3 regions of the Pantoea sp. SGAir0418 genome follow, and region 3 is predicted to be linked to each of the others. Evidence: predicted binding sites of a transcription regulator. Region 3 holds the regulator's gene; each other region holds the start of a gene.

Region 1 (3,219 bases), 490 kb from region 3:
CATATTCTCGATCAGAACTGACAGGTGCAGCTCACCACGACCGGATACGCGGAATGCATCAGCATCTTCAGTTTCTTCTACGCGCAGCGCTACGTTGTGCACCAGCTCTTTGTTCAGACGCTCAAGGATCTGACGCGACGTCACAAACTTACCTTCTTTACCACAGAACGGTGAGGTGTTGACGTTGAAGAACATGGTTACGGTTGGCTCATCCACGCTCAGCGCTGGCAGCGCTTCCACATTCTGCGTGTCGCAGATGGTGTCGGAGATGTTCAGCTCGCCCAGACCGGTGATAGCGATGATGTCGCCCGCTTCAGCCAAATCGGATTCAATACGCTCCAGACCCAGATGGCCCAGCACTTTACCGACTTTCGCGTTACGGGTTTTCCCTTCGCTGTCGATCACAGTAACCTGCTGGTTTGGCTTCACTTTACCGCGCTTGATGCGGCCGATACCGATTACGCCGAGGTAGTTGTTGTAGTCCAGCTGCGAGATCTGCATCTGCAGTGGGGCTTCAACTTCAACCTGCGGTGGAGAAACGTGGTCGACGATGGCCTGATACAGCGGGGTCATGTCGTCAGCCATGTCGGTGTGATCCAGACCGGCGATACCATTCAGCGCAGACGCATAAATGATCGGGAAATCGAGCTGCTCGTCAGTCGCGTCGAGGTTGACGAACAGGTCAAATACCTGGTCAACAACCCAGTCCGGACGCGCGCCAGGACGGTCAACTTTGTTGATGACTACAATCGGCTTCAAACCGTGGGCAAAGGCTTTCTTGGTTACGAAGCGGGTTTGCGGCATAGGGCCATCCATCGCGTCTACAACCAGCAGCACCGAATCCACCATGGACATGACGCGCTCAACTTCACCACCGAAGTCGGCGTGTCCTGGGGTATCAACGATGTTGATACGGTAGTCGTTCCATTTGATGGCGGTGTTTTTCGCGAGGATGGTAATCCCACGCTCTTTCTCCAAATCGTTGGAGTCCATCACGCGCTCAGTCGCTTCGGTACGGGCATCAAAAGTACCGGACTGTTGCAGCAGTTTGTCAACCAGGGTGGTCTTACCATGGTCAACGTGCGCGATGATGGCGATGTTACGCAAATTTTCGATCACAGCTTTGCCTCAGGCATTATAGAAATAACGCGGTATTGTACACGGATTAAGCGAAAGACTGAACATGATCACAGTTTTCGCCGAAAGATTCTCGCAGTGCGCGTTTTTAGCACCAATAACGGTGCATTAAGCTGCACTTTGATGGCGCTTTGCACCATTTAAGTGCTTACCCCTAAACTGACGGCACTATTTTGGTGCATTCCATCCACACTGGTGCAGCCGTCGTCTCACCGCAGGGCGCATCACAGCGCCATTTTCACCATTGTAATAAAGTTGGCACAGAATTCGCTTTATATCTTTTAAGCGAAAACGACAGTTGCACAACGGTTGAAGAGCTTGCCGAGATCTTGGTCAGGGGTGGTCAGTAGTCGTGACACATTCCCGGCAACAGAAGTTCTCTCACCACGACGACAAAATGACCATTTCCAGGAGAGTTGAGTATGTCCGCTGAACACGTTCTCTCGATGATGAACGAGCACGAAGTTAAGTTTGTTGACCTGCGTTTTACCGATACCAAAGGTAAAGAACAGCACGTTACTATCCCTGCTCACCAGGTTAACGCTGACTTCTTCGAAGAAGGCAAAATGTTCGATGGCTCTTCCATCGGCGGCTGGAAAGGCATTAACGAATCAGACATGGTGCTGATGCCGGATGCAACAACTGCCGTAATGGATCCGTTCTTCGAAGATCCGACGCTCATCATCCGCTGTGACATTCTCGAGCCAGGCACGCTGCAGGGCTACGATCGCGACCCGCGCTCCATTGCCAAGCGCGCAGAAGAGTTCCTGCGTTCTTCCGGCATCGCCGACACCGTACTGTTCGGACCTGAGCCAGAGTTCTTCCTGTTTGACGACATCCGTTTCGGCTCTTCAACTTCCGGCTCACACGTGGCTATCGACGACATCGAAGCAGCCTGGAACACCGGTAAAGAGTACGAAGGCGGTAACAAAGGTCACCGTCCAGGTCTGAAAGGCGGCTACTTCCCGGTGCCACCGGTTGACTCATCACAGGACATCCGTTCTGCCATGTGTCTGACCATGGAGCAGATGGGTCTGGTGGTAGAAGCGCATCACCACGAAGTGGCTACTGCTGGTCAGAACGAAGTGGCTACCCGCTTCAACACCATGACCAAGAAAGCTGACGAAATTCAGATCTACAAATATGTCGTGCACAACGTCGCGCACGCCTACGGCAAAACGGCTACCTTTATGCCGAAGCCAATGTTTGGCGACAACGGTTCCGGTATGCACTGCCACATGTCACTGTCTAAAGGCGGCGTAAACCTGTTCTCTGGCGACAAATACGGCGGCCTGTCTGAAACTGCCCTGTTCTACATCGGCGGTATCATCAAGCACGCAAAAGCCATCAACGCCCTGGCAAACCCGACCACCAACTCATACAAGCGTCTGGTCCCAGGCTACGAAGCACCGGTCATGCTGGCTTACTCAGCACGTAACCGTTCTGCGTCTATCCGTATCCCGGTGGTGGCCAGCCCGAAAGCTCGTCGTATCGAAGCGCGCTTCCCGGATCCAGCGGCTAACCCATACCTGGCGTTCACCGCACTGCTGATGGCCGGCCTCGACGGCGTGATCAACAAGATCCACCCTGGCGATGCGATGGACAAAAACCTGTACGACCTGCCGCCGGAAGAAGAAGCTGAGATTCCAAAAGTGGCCGGTTCACTGGAAGAAGCGCTGAACGCACTGAACGAAGACCGCGAGTTCCTGACTCGTGGCGGCGTGTTCACCGACGACGCTATCGATGCTTACATCGAACTGCGTAAAGCTGACAACGACCGCGTACGCATGACGCCGCACCCGGTTGAGTTCGAACTGTACTACAGCGTTTAATCCTTAAAAGATTCGCGCAGATGCACCGTAGCCGCCAACGCCGCGACGGTGCTAATCCTGGCGCTGAAGATTTTTTGTTGCCGTGGAAACTTTAGCCCATCTCCGGATGGGCTTTTTTCACCGCGAATTCATCGTTCGACGGATAGATTTGCGTCCCCAAAGGCTATAATGCACTAATTTAGTGCAGAGGAACGCTGTATGGCAACTGGCACGCTGCCCGACGCGGGGCAGATTCTCAACTCCCTGATCA
Region 2 (3,219 bases), 570 kb from region 3:
GCATGGCAAAGGCTTCCTTGAGCCGGATATGCAGGTGGCGACGATTGACCACTCCATGTGGTTCCACCGTCCATTCGATCTCTCGGAGTGGCTCCTGTACAGCGTGGTAAGCACTTCAGCGTCCGGCGCGCGCGGCTTCGTGCGCGGTGAGTTCTTCAGCCAGGACGGCACGCTGGTGGCGACGACGGTGCAGGAAGGGGTGATGCGTCAGCGCGAAGCATAAAAAAAGGGGCGATTATCTCGCCCCTTTCTCATCATTATAGTTATAGCGCACTGCTCTTCTGCCAGCCGGCACTTACTGGTTGTAAGCGTTCTCGCCGTGGCTGTTCACATCCAGACCTTCACGTTCCTGTTCTTCCGGTACGCGCAGGCCAACAATCATATCTGCCAGCTTGAAGCCCACGAAGGCTACTACGCCAGACCAGACGATGGTCAGGCCACAGCTGAACAGCTGCACCCAAACCTGATGGCCCATGGTCACGCCTTCCGCGTAGCCTACGCCGCCCAGTGAAGAGGAGGCAAACACGCCGGTCAGGATACAGCCGAGGATACCGCACACGCCGTGCACACCGAACACATCACACGGGTCATCAACGCGCAGCCATTTCTTCAGCGTGGTCACACCCCAGATACCTGCCAGGCCACCGGCCAGACCGATAATCAGTGCGCCGCCGACGCCGACATAACCACAGGCTGGCGTGATGGCAACCAGACCGGCGATGAAGCCAGAAGACGCACCCAGCAGTGAAGGCTTACCGCGCAGCGCCCACTCACCGAACACCCACGACAGCACGGCACCCGCAGTGGCCACCACGGTATTCAGGAAGGCCAGCGCCGCGATTTCGTTAGCGGAAGACGCAGAACCGGCGTTGAAGCCGAACCAGCCAACGTACAGAATCGCGGTACCGGTAAACACCATTGGCAGGTTATGCGGTTTGAACGCTTCTTTACCGAAGCCAGCACGCTTGCCTACCAGGTAAGCACCAACCAGACCCGCAACGGCGGCGTTGATGTGCACCACGGTACCGCCAGCGAAGTCCAGCGCGCCATCCTGTGCCAGGAAGCCGCCAGCCCACACCATATGTGCGATAGGCAGATAGGCCAGCGTCAGCCACACCAGCACGAAAATCAGTACCGCCGAGAAGCGAATACGCTCAGCCAGCGAACCAACAATCAGCCCCACGGTGATACAGGCGAAGGAAGCCTGGAACGCCACGTGAATGTACTGATAGAAGCTGCCCATCACCGCTTTCAGCTCGATATTTTTCAGCATTGCCCACTGGAAGTTACCGAAGAAGGCGTTGCCTTCGCTGAACGCCAGCGAGTAGCCGTAGACGATCCACAGTACGCACACTAACGCGAACGTCACCGCGACCTGCGTCAGCATCGACAGCACGTTTTTGCCGCGAATCAGGCCGCCGTAAAACAGGGCAATGCCGGGAATTGTCATGAACAGTACCAGCGCGGTACAAATCATCATAAACGCGTTATCGGCTTTATCCGCTACAGCAGGCGCAGCTGCCATCGCAAGAGACGGTAACAGCGCCAGGCTGGTGAGGCCCAACTTAGTCATTACTTTATTCATTTCTTTCCATCCCATCACAATTCAGAGCCCCAGTTACAGTGCTGCTTCGTCGGTCTCGCCGGTACGAATACGAATCACGCGCTGCAGTTCCGCGACGAAAATTTTGCCGTCGCCAATTTTGCCGGTGTACGCGGCTTTGCTGATCACATCCACCACTTCATCCAGCTGATCGTCCGCAATCGCAATATCGATTTTTACTTTTGGCAGGAAGTTAACGCTGTACTCGGCACCGCGGTACAGTTCTGCATGGCCTTTCTGACGACCGAAGCCTTTCACTTCGGTCACGGTCAGGCCCTGAATGCCAATGGAGGATAAGGCTTCACGCACGTCCTCCAGCTTAAATGGTTTGATTACCACGGTAACCAGCTTCATACGTTCCCCTCCGGATATAAAAATAGGTGAGTCTTCGCGGACACGCAGAGAGTTAAGCAAAGGCTGTGCCACAAATGGCAAAAGTGGGCGCTAAGGCTGCCGGGCGCAGAGTATCGCGCTCCGGTATGGCGTAACGGGCAAGGTTTTCATTCGGAAAAACAGAAAGGTGGGACTTTACTGCACTCCTTTGGTGCTTGCAGCCTCAAAGGAGTGCATCAATACAGAACATTCCGATAAATCTGCGCAAAAAAGGTGCAAATCACCCCTCTGCCGTTGCGGGTATGCCCGCCGCGAGTTCATCGCCAGCCTGCTGCAGCTGGTACATCTGCCAGTAACGGCCCTGCTGCGCCAGCAGTTCGGTGTGCGTACCGCGTTCGACTACCTGACCACGGTGCAGCACCAGAATCTGATCCGCTTCGGTGATGGTGGAAAGACGGTGAGCAATCACCACCAGCGTGCTGTGCTGGCGCAGCGTGCGCAGCGCCTGCTGAATCGCCTGCTCGGTGCCTGAGTCGATATTGGCAGTGGCCTCATCGAGGATCAGAATCTGCGGCAGCGACACCAGCACGCGCGCCAGCGCCAGCAGCTGTTTCTGCCCGACCGACAGCGTGTTCCCCTGCTCACCGAGCCGGGTATGAATGCCGTCGCGCATCGCGCGGGCCAGCGGTGCCAGCTGCACCTTCTCCAGCGCACGCCACACGTCCTCTTCGCTGATATCGCGTCCCAAACGCACGTTGGCCAATAGCGTATCGGCCAGTACCACCGGATCCTGTTGCACCATCGCCACGCTGCCGCGCAGCGCATCGTGCGTCAGCTGGCGCAGCGGGCGACCATCCAGTTCTATGCTGCCGCGCGTCACCGGATAGTAGCCCATCAGCAGATTGGCTAAGGTGCTTTTGCCGCTGCCGGTGTGGCCGACCAGTGCCAGGAAGCCGCGCGCCGGCACTTCGAGGTTGATATGGCTGAGCACGTCGCGGTTGTCGCGGTAGGCAAAGCTGACATCGCGCAGGGTGATACGCCCGGAAGCCAGCGGCTGAGCGTCACTGCCGTAGCCCTGCTGCGCCGCATCCATCAGTTCAAAAATACGCTCGCCCGACACCACCGCCTGCTGCAGCATTGACTGCTGCGTGGTGAGCTCGATCAGTGGCTCGTTAAGGCGGCCAAGATAAGTGATAAAGGCGTAAAGCACGCCAACCTCAAACACACCAGGCGTGGCAAAGCTGAAAAGCATCAGCAGACCGCACAATATCAGTGCAGAAAAC
Region 3 (3,219 bases):
CTATCTGGTGAAAGAGCAGAAAATGCAGGCCTACAGTCAGGGCCAGAGCAAGCGCGTCACCACCGTGCTGGTGCCGTCGCAGCTGCAGGATAAAAACGGTTCGTCTGCGAGCCCCAAAAAGAGTAACTGATCGCTATGGCCACATTAGTCGCTGAAAACCTGGCGAAAGCCTACAAAGGCCGTCGCGTAGTAGAAGATGTCAGCCTGCAGGTGAAATCCGGCGAGATTGTCGGCCTGCTGGGCCCCAACGGGGCCGGTAAAACCACCACTTTCTACATGGTGGTCGGCATCGTGCCGCGTGATGCCGGCCGCATCATCATTGATGAAGAAGATATCAGTATTCTGCCGCTGCATGCGCGCGCGCGGCGCGGCATCGGTTATCTGCCGCAGGAAGCGTCGATCTTTCGCCGTCTGAGCGTCTACGACAACCTGATGGCGGTACTGCAGGTGCGTGACGACCTGACGGAAGAGCAGCGTCAGGATCGCGCCAATGAGCTGATGGACGAGTTCCACATCGGCCATCTGCGCGACAGCATGGGCCAGGCGCTGTCGGGCGGTGAACGTCGCCGCGTCGAGATTGCCCGTGCGCTGGCCGCCAATCCAAAGTTTATCCTGCTGGATGAACCTTTTGCCGGCGTTGACCCCATCTCCGTTATCGATATCAAAAAGATCATCGAACACCTGCGTGACAGCGGCCTCGGCGTGCTGATCACCGACCACAACGTGCGTGAAACGCTCGCGGTGTGTGAGCGCGCATATATCGTCAGCCAGGGCCATCTGATTGCCCACGGCACGCCAGATGAAATTCTTGCAGATGAGCAGGTTAAGCGGGTTTATTTGGGCGAAGAGTTCAGACTCTGATAAGGTGTCGGCATACCCGACATTTGCTTAGGAAATTCTAGCCGGATTATGAAGCAAGGTTTGCAACTCAGGCTCAGCCAACAGCTGGCGATGACCCCCCAGTTGCAGCAGGCAATCCGCTTGCTGCAACTCTCTACGCTTGAACTCCAGCAGGAACTGCAACTGGCGCTGGAAAGCAATCCGCTGCTTGAACAAACCGATCTGCACGATGAAGTCGACGCCCGCGAATTTCAGGAGAACGAGGCGTTAGATACCCGTGAGGCACTCGAACAGAAAGAGATGCCGGAAGAGCTGCCGCTCGATGCCACCTGGGACGAGATCTACACGGCCGGTACGCCCTCCGGCACCGGCACCGATTACCAGGACGACGAGCTGCCGGTGTATCAGGGTGAAACCACGCAGTCGCTGCAGGACTATCTGATGTGGCAGGTAGAACTGACGCCGTTCACCGACACCGACCGCGCCATCGCTACCTCCATCGTCGATGCCATTGACGATACCGGTTATCTCACCGTCAGCTTACAGGACATTTGTGACAGTATTGGTGACGAAGAGCTGACGCTGGAAGAGGTGGAAGCGGTGCTGAAGCGCGTACAGCGTTTCGATCCGGTGGGCGTCGGCGCACGCGATCTGCGTGACTGCCTGCTGGTGCAGCTGTCGCAGTATGCGGCCGATATGCCGATGCTGAACGAAGCACGGCTGATCGTCAGCGAGCATCTCGACCTGCTGGCTAACCACGATTTCCGCAGCCTGATGCGCGTTACGCGGCTGAAAGAAGAGGTGCTGAAGGAAGCGATGCTGCTGATTCAGTCGCTCGATCCGCGCCCCGGGCAGTCCATCAATACCAGCGAGCCCGAGTACGTGATTCCCGATGTGCTGGTGCGCAAGACTGGCACACGCTGGACGGTGGAGCTGAACGCTGACAGCCTGCCGCGCCTGAAGATTAATCAGCATTACGCCGCGATGGGCGGTTCTGCGCGTAATGACAGTGACAGTCAGTTTATTCGCAGCAACTTACAGGAAGCCCGCTGGCTGATTAAGAGCCTGGAGAGCCGCAACGACACGCTGCTGAAAGTGACGCGCTGTATTGTCGAACAGCAGCAGGCGTTTTTTGAACAGGGTGAAGAGTATATGCGTCCGATGGTGCTGGCGGATATCGCCCAGGCCGTGGATATGCATGAATCCACCATTTCCCGCGTCACCACGCAAAAGTATTTGCACAGCCCGCGTGGCATTTTTGAACTGAAGTATTTTTTCTCCAGTCACGTCAGCACCGAAGGCGGTGGCGAAGCCTCGTCGACGGCGATCCGTGCACTGGTGAAAAAATTAATCTCCGCGGAAAATCCCGCAAAACCCTTGAGCGACAGCAAACTGACCTCCATGTTATCTGAACAGGGCATCATGGTGGCGCGACGTACGGTTGCTAAGTATCGCGAGTCTTTATCTATACCGCCATCAAACCAGCGCAAGCAGCTGGTTTGACCGAAACAAGAAGGAAGACCTATGCAGCTAAACCTTACCGGACTGAATGTTGAGATAACCGACCCACTGCGCGAATTTGTAAATAACAAATTTGCCAAACTGGAACACTATTTTGATCGTATCAATCAGGTTTATATTGTTCTGAAAGTGGAGAAGGTGACGCAGATTGCGGAAGCAACCCTGCACGTCAACGGCGGGGAGCTGCACGCCACATCGGAAGCGGAAGACATGTACGCGGCCATCGACGGGCTGATTGACAAGCTGGCCCGTCAGCTGACCAAACACAAAGACAAACTGAAAAAACACTAACCTTCACGCTTGCAGAGTGCTGACGGGTTCAGCACTCAGAGGAGAAATGGGGCGGGTCACCGCCCCGTTTTGTCATCTGCGCAAGCGCCTGCAGTCACCTGCCCTGCCCGTTCGCGGTGTCCCGGTACGTGCCTTACGGCTATGTGAACACGCAAGTGAAACGATGATGAACAACGATCTGACACTGGAATTGAGCGCGGTCCTTTCGCTGGACTGCACCCGCAGCGGCGTACACTGCCAGAGTAAAAAGCGCGCGCTGGAAATTATCAGCGAGCTGGCCGCTAAGCAGCTCAATCTGCCGCACCAGACGCTTTTTGAAGCCATCCTGACCCGTGAACGCATGGGCAGTACCGGCATTGGCAACGGCATCGCCATCCCGCACGGCAAGCTGGAGGAGGATACGCTGCGCGCCGTTGGCGTGTTTATCAGCCTCGACCAGCCTATCGCCTTTGACGCCGTCGACAACCAGCCGGTTGACCTGCTGTTTGCCCTGCTGGTGCCCGCAGACCAGTGCAAAACCCATCTGCACACCCTGTCGCTGGTGGCGAAACGCCTGGCGGATAAAAC

The links. Region 3 encodes sigma-54, which starts transcription at its own class of promoters, with help from an activator protein. Its sites were predicted from a motif close to GTTGGCACANNTTTCGCTNT; they were not measured.
Region 1: the regulator sigma-54 is predicted to act here: its motif matches at 1,392-1,411, upstream of glnA (glutamate--ammonia ligase).
Region 2: the regulator sigma-54 is predicted to act here: its motif matches at 2,011-2,030, upstream of glnK (P-II family nitrogen regulator).

The regions. Positions count from the first base shown of each region.
Region 1 covers NZ_CP027911.1:4,019,236-4,022,454, forward strand. The annotation lists gene typA (ribosome-dependent GTPase TypA) at 1-1,119, opposite strand, end outside; gene glnA (glutamate--ammonia ligase) at 1,560-2,969, shown strand; gene glnL (nitrogen regulation protein NR(II)) at 3,168-3,219, shown strand, end outside.
Region 2 covers NZ_CP027911.1:2,960,391-2,963,609, forward strand. The annotation lists gene tesB (acyl-CoA thioesterase II) at 1-223, shown strand, start outside; gene amtB (ammonium transporter AmtB) at 296-1,585, opposite strand; gene glnK (P-II family nitrogen regulator) at 1,619-1,957, opposite strand; gene C1N84_RS13935 (SmdB family multidrug efflux ABC transporter permease/ATP-binding protein) at 2,217-3,219, opposite strand, start outside.
Region 3 covers NZ_CP027911.1:3,525,401-3,528,619, forward strand. The annotation lists gene lptA (lipopolysaccharide ABC transporter substrate-binding protein LptA) at 1-130, shown strand, start outside; gene lptB (LPS export ABC transporter ATP-binding protein) at 136-861, shown strand; gene rpoN (RNA polymerase factor sigma-54) at 910-2,343, shown strand; gene hpf (ribosome hibernation promoting factor) at 2,365-2,652, shown strand; gene ptsN (PTS IIA-like nitrogen regulatory protein PtsN) at 2,819-3,219, shown strand, end outside.